DNA from 2 places in the Paenibacillus sp. S-12 genome. Region 1 is predicted to be linked to the other one. Evidence: a T-box and tRNA genes for the amino acid it is inferred to sense, from the RefSeq annotation. Region 1 holds a T-box; the other holds one or more tRNA genes.
What was found. A T-box is a leader RNA that pairs with one kind of tRNA and senses whether it is charged. The one in region 1 lies ahead of argS (arginine--tRNA ligase), so its partner is inferred to be a tRNA-Arg.
Positions count from the first base shown of each region.

Region 2: it encodes a tRNA-Arg, which carries the amino acid that the T-box ahead of argS (arginine--tRNA ligase) is inferred to sense. The anticodon was not compared.

Region 1 covers NZ_JASIUF010000005.1:685,093-688,263, reverse strand. Annotated here, with positions in the region: gene argS (arginine--tRNA ligase) at 1-1,757, opposite strand, end outside; T-box leader at 1,848-2,087, opposite strand; gene NO352_RS06010 (DUF3895 domain-containing protein) at 2,226-3,128, opposite strand.
Region 2 covers NZ_JASIUF010000004.1:49,424-52,594, forward strand. Annotated here, with positions in the region: gene asnB (asparagine synthase (glutamine-hydrolyzing)) at 1-72, opposite strand, end outside; gene NO352_RS02495 (hypothetical protein) at 278-604, shown strand; gene NO352_RS02500 (hypothetical protein) at 591-941, shown strand; gene NO352_RS02505 (hypothetical protein) at 1,015-1,143, shown strand; tRNA gene NO352_RS02510 (tRNA-Arg) at 1,300-1,376, opposite strand; gene NO352_RS02515 (hypothetical protein) at 1,633-2,583, shown strand; gene tig (trigger factor) at 2,756-3,171, shown strand, end outside.

The DNA of each region.
Region 1 (3,171 bases):
GCCTGAATCCCCAGCTTCTCTAGACCTTCCTGAAGCACACGTGCAACGACAGCAACGATACGGAGCTTCATTTGGCGTTCAAGCGCATTCTCAACAAGGATTTGCTCCTGATGATAGAAGCGATTGAATTGCTTCGCTGCATCAAGAATATATCGCGCGAAGATGGAAGGCTCATTGCTTGCTAGCGCCTGCTGCAGCGAACGCTCGTATTTAGAAATGGACTTGATGCAAGCCCATGCCTCTGGGCTCATTTTCCAATTCCCTGCCGCTTCCGGTATCTGACGCAGATGAGCCATGCAACTGTCCGCACTGTTTCGAGCAGTCGCATTAATTTCAGAAGCAGAAGCGGAATCCGGTTGAGACTCCAAGCCCCCCTTCATAAGCAAGCTCTTAGCTCTAACAAGAGTAAACTGCACATAAGGGCCTGTTTCCCCTTCATAACGCAGCGCCTCCTCCAGGCTGAAATCGACGGACAACATGCGGCTGCTCTTCAAATCATCGAAGATAATCGCGCCAATGCCCACCTGAGATGCAACTGCTCCTTTATCCGGCAAGGATGGATTTTTGTCTTCAATGATTTGTAGCGCGCGATTCTCTGCCTCATTCAGCACCTCATCTAGAAAAATAACCTTCCCCTTTCGGGTCGACATCTTCTTCCCTTCAAATGTCATCAAGCCAAATGGCACATGCTCGCATTGCTCTGCCCATTCATATCCCATCTTGCCAAGCACGGCAAATACCTGTTGAAAATGAAGCTGCTGCTCTGCACCGACCACATAAATCAACTTGTCAGCCTTCATCACTTCCTTGCGGTAAATCGCAGTTGCCAAGTCACGAGTCGGGTAAATCGTTGTACCGTTTGACTTTAAAATAAGACATGGCGGCATGCCCTTATCTTCCAATCGAACAACCATTGCCCCATCGCTTTCCTCCAGCAAATCAAGCTCCTGCAATCGTGCCACCACTTGATCCATTTTATCATTGTAGAAGCTCTCCCCAAGGAAGTAGTCAAAACGAATCCCCAGCCGCTCGTACATCCGATTAAATTCAATCATGCTGGCGTCCACGAAGTACGTCCATAGCTGAACAGTCTCTGTATCTCCCGCTTCCAGCTTGCGGAACCATTCGCGTGCTTCATCTTCCAGTTCCGGCTGCTGTGCGGCCTCCTCATGAAACCTCACATACAGCTTCAAGCTTTCGCGGATTGGATCTTGGCGCAGCGTCTCATCATTGCCCCATAGCTTGTATGCTGTTATAAGCTTGCCGAATTGTGTCCCCCAATCCCCTAGATGATTCACCTTCACCACTTCATAACCGGCAGCCTCATACAGATGAGCGAGAGCATTGCCAATTACCGTAGAACGCAGATGACCGACGCTGAATGGCTTTGCAATATTCGGAGACGACATATCAATAACAACGCGCTGCCCTGAACCATCCGCCAGCCTCCCGAAAGTCGGCTCCAGCATGCGTCCAAGGCACGTCTCTCCATAGAAGTCCTTATCGAAAAATAAATTCACATACCCGCCTGATGCAACAGCATGTATTCGTGAGGCATCGCTATTTTGGTTGATACGTTCTACGAGCTCGCCTGCTATTTGCTGTGGAGCGCGTTTCCACTGCTTTGCGAGCGGGAAGCAAGGGAATGCCAGATCTCCCAATTCACTTTGCGGCGGTATTTCTAAGGCACGCTCGATATCGTATCCACTCATCTCTAACATTGGCTCTAATCGTTGTGCAGCGATCTGTTTTAACATAAGCTCATTCTCCTTCATTTTGATTAACATATTGCAACATAAGTCATGGGCATCGATTCAACTCTTAACACGACAAAAAGCCCCCGTCTGCAAAGAGACGGAGGCTTGAATCCGTGGTGCCACTCTTATTGATCCTACCGGAAGCAGTGTGCTTCAATAGGAATCCACTCCATAAATAACGGCTGTGCCGGGCTCTCCTACGGGCTCGTGTGAGGCAGTTCAAAGAGCCAACTCCCGGGTCCGCTTCCTCTTCATTCCGTATCGGCTTCCACCCTCCCGATTCGCTGCATTACGGAGCTTGCAGAGTACTCTCCCGTTCATCGTTGTTGCTTCCATTTTTCATTTCACACATTATATCCACAACATTCAGGAAAAATCAACCTCTTTTTGCCTATTTCTCAAAAAAGCGAGCGCGTTTGTACGTTCAACGAGATTGGAACGATATCTACAGCACCAACACCAATTTTGTCACTTCATCGTGTACTTGCGATCTTCCGTTCCATTAAATTCTATCGCAATCTTAGTGAAGGTGCGCTCAATAAATTGACACACATCCGTATAAATCTTAGGTTTGCCTGTTATATATCGGCGTTCGGGCGAACCATGATCACGTATGAGCAATTCGCTGATGATGCGAGCACTGCCCACACCGTTCGCCACATACTGCTTCACCGCCTCTTGTTCGGATGCAGTAAGACCATCATAGCTTACTTCCTGGATTTCCGCAGATTCTGTCCACGACCATAAATCAAATTCCTCAGGCATGGAAGCCAGCCTAGGATCAGCCTGCTGTGGAACAGCCTTAGATGGAGTTTGAGGAACAACAGGCCTGTGCTTCAACACGTTAAGCTGCCTGTCCAGCAAAGGAAGTCCCAGCGATAGCTGCTGCTTCATGTGCTCGGGTAAATCAGCATGTATCAATGAATCTGGTGCAGGCTGCCAATTACTTGCCAGCTTCACCAAGATTTCATCAAGCTCATAATCAATGGCATCGAACCCCTTTTTAATCACCGCAACGATGGCTGCATCAATGCCAAGATGCTCCTTCAGATGCTCAATGCCGAACTTTTTGATCTCGCCTGTCTTTCGATTTTTCACCTCGTGCTGGTAGCGTAGGGAACGGCCGCATTCGCATCGCAGCTCTGGACTTATCGTGCCTGCATCCTTATAACCGGTATAAATCCAATCATCAAGCAGCGCTTCAATGTCCTCTGGCTCGGCATTTGCTGGAACATGATGCCCTTTCTCCTTCGCCATCGCATTCGCGAACGCCGTACGGCGAGAACGAACGAGATAATGTGTCAGAAACTCCCGCTGCGTGTCATTGAGCTGTGATAACATTTCATCCCGTTCCTGGATCGTTAATATCATTCTTTCTCCTCCTCGGGCTTGCTCAACTCCATTCTATTGTACA
Region 2 (3,171 bases), on a different contig from region 1:
CATTTGCTCGATAACGTCGGAACATTGGGCCAAATCACGGTTCCAGTCAATCCATCCTGTAATTCCACACATGTTACGTTCATCCTTTCCGCACCAATCTGTCCACCCGGAAGACCGAATACCGGTATGCTGGAAGATTGAGATAATACCATGGGTATGCGCAAATCGGCATAAGATGTATGTCCATCGGGAGATGATAAAAAAAGCTTCCCTTAAAAGCTGAAACCTGATCTAAACAAAGCGAAGCAATGGTTCTATTAAGGAAAGGAGGTGCTTAATGGAGCGCCGACCTTATTATGTATCCGTACAGAATCGTTCTGTTGTTGCGGAACAAGATGCGGGTGATTATGAATTTGTAGTCCATGTGAATGAGGCAGAAAGGGATGAGCTTCAAAGGCTGCTGAATGGGGTGGGAGACGCCGAAACGGATCAAGTATACAGCTTCATGTTATTTACAAGCAAATCGAATGACATGATTAACGAGCCGTATCAGCAAAACCTCAATAGTGTATATGCCTACATACACAAATTCGGAACCACAGAAACAAAGCAATTTGTGGAGCAAATACGAGAAGTGAGGAGCGAAGACAATGATGGAATTTAAGGCTGCAAAATTTCGCCGTCCGGTTGAAATCGAAGGGCGTCTGTGTGCAGAAGTAGGACTTATCCCAGATGATGACAAGGAGACTCCCCTGCTTGCGTATGTGGCTCCTGTACAAAATGGCGGTTATGAGATTGTTCGCTTGCTGCGCAATGATTCACATTTTGAAGCAGACTGGTACGACAATAATTTGCATAATGCCTTTGAGGAAGTGGCTGCAGAGACATTTATCAATAATAACGAAATTAGCTGCAGCGACCGGGATTCGATCGTAGATGCAGTGCTTGGATCGAGTGAGGTACGGGAAGCGGTTGACGACTTGTTCCAAATGAATTGGTAAACAACTTGGTTTGCTTCTTATCATCGTGTTCATACTAAGGTGATTGATGTACGATGAAGGGAGGTGAGTAAATATGCCAGAACAATTCAAGCAAAATAAGGGCAATAAATATGCGCATCAGAAGAAACATGCGGATGCGGTTCTGTCGAAGAACTTCAAGCATCCGGGCGAAAAGAACCATTGGGAGTTTCACAATAAATAAGCTGGATTCTGAAATGAAGCGCAATTATTCAAGGCTCTGCGATATGCAGGGCCTCTTATGCAGTTAGATGTCCGTAGAGATTTTGGGGATATAAAAAAAGCCTCACATACCAAGTTAGGCTCTGCGAGGCTGCTCATGTATATTGTAAGCAATGAATGGCGTCCCAGGAGGGATTCGAACCCCCGACCGACGGCTTAGAAGGCCGTTGCTCTATCCAGCTGAGCTACTGGGACATAAGTTAAGTAAATTTAGAACATGTATGATTGTAGCAAAGAATTTGAATTTTAGCAACATAAAAATCAAAAAATATTTTACCTATCATATTTACAGTTGGATGTGCAGGAAAGCACTCGTGGCAACCGCGCAGGATAAAGGGCGAGTATGATATAATGCATCGTATAAGAGACTTGCCTGAATAAATTGATACAGTTGCATACATAGCAGAGATTTTTGCAATATATAGGCGCAGTACAGAAAGCAGGTGTTCGTATGTCAGAAGATTACAAAGAGCCGTCCAGGAACAACGTTATCCTATTTCCGAAAACTCATGATTATTACCAAATTGAGTTAACACGGATGCTGGAATCTGAACGCTACGGTGAAGCCATTGCCCTTCTTCAATTCCTGCTGACTTGTGATGGCGAGGATGCACGGATTCGGGAAGAGTGGGATGCGCTGCTTCAATGGCTCGTATCGGCGTTTCCAGAAGCAGAGAGAGATGCTCGCGAACTGGACATACCAGAGGGATTAGCCGGCTGGACGAAATCAACTGCAGAAGAGGAATCGGAAGAAACCGAACAAGATATCCTGCGACGTCAATTTCAGCAGAAGTTGAATGCAGATGGACAATATATGGAACGATTGCTCGCGACACTTGCGGATGGGGAAATGGATGATCGTAAACTTCTTGTGCTGGAGCAGCTTGCGGCAGCAGAAGATGCGGGGATTGACGAAGCTCTGGTCAAACTGCTGAAGGAGGAGGAACTGAGCTCTTTGCTTCAGTTCGGAATTCTTCAAGTCTTGAAGCGGAGGGGGATGCATGGCGAAATTCGATTCCCTCGCGGGCAGGAATGGTTGAACGTTCGAGTAGAGGATACGCCACTTGACTATACGGCGTTCCCGGCAGCGGCGAAGGCACCCGCAGAGCGCGTGAACGAGGCTGCCTCTGTAAGAGAGCCGTCATTAGCCTATTTTGCTCAAGAGCTATGGCAGCAATATGTGAAGCATATTTACGGTTCATCCGCTTACGAGAAGTTGTGTGAGCATGGGCAGGAGGAGTCAGTCGCATGGGCAGCAGCCCTGCACTTTATCATAGCTCGAATGCTGCATATAGATGAAGAAGTGGAAGTAAAGCAATTGTACGGCATTCGTAATGAGATGCGCGTCCAATATGAGCTTGCACTTCGATCGCTGAATCGATCCTTGCGCGTGCAATCATAGGATCCGGATGCTAAGCAACAGGCGGCCGATAGCGCTTTCCAAGGAGGGTGAATGTAGGAATGATGCACTCCTTGAAAAAGTTATCATAGTCGGCTATACTAAAATGGTTATTCAGGACGTGTTATGGTAGGTACACTCTAGCCATGATCTTTTTTGGAGGGGAAGGCATAAAATGAAAGCAACTTGGGAAAAAATAGAGAAGAACGTTGGGGTATTAGAAGTTGAGGTTAATGAAGATCGCGTAGCAGAAGGATTGGACTTGGCATTCAAAAAAGTGTCAAAGCGTGTAAACGTTCCAGGCTTCCGTAAAGGTCGCGTACCTCGCCCAATTTTCGAAGCTAAATATGGTGTGGAAAGCTTGTATCAAGATGCAATTGACATCATCTTGGGTGAAGTTTACACACAAGCTGTAAAAGAAACAAACATCCAACCGGTTGATCAGCCGGAAATCGAAGTTGAACAATTTGCAAAAGGCAAAACGTTCAAATTCAAAGCAAAAGTAACTGTTAAGCCTGAAGTTAAGCTTGGAGACTACAAAGGTCTTGAAGTGGAAACTAAGGAAGCTGAAGTTACTGAAGAAGAGCTTGA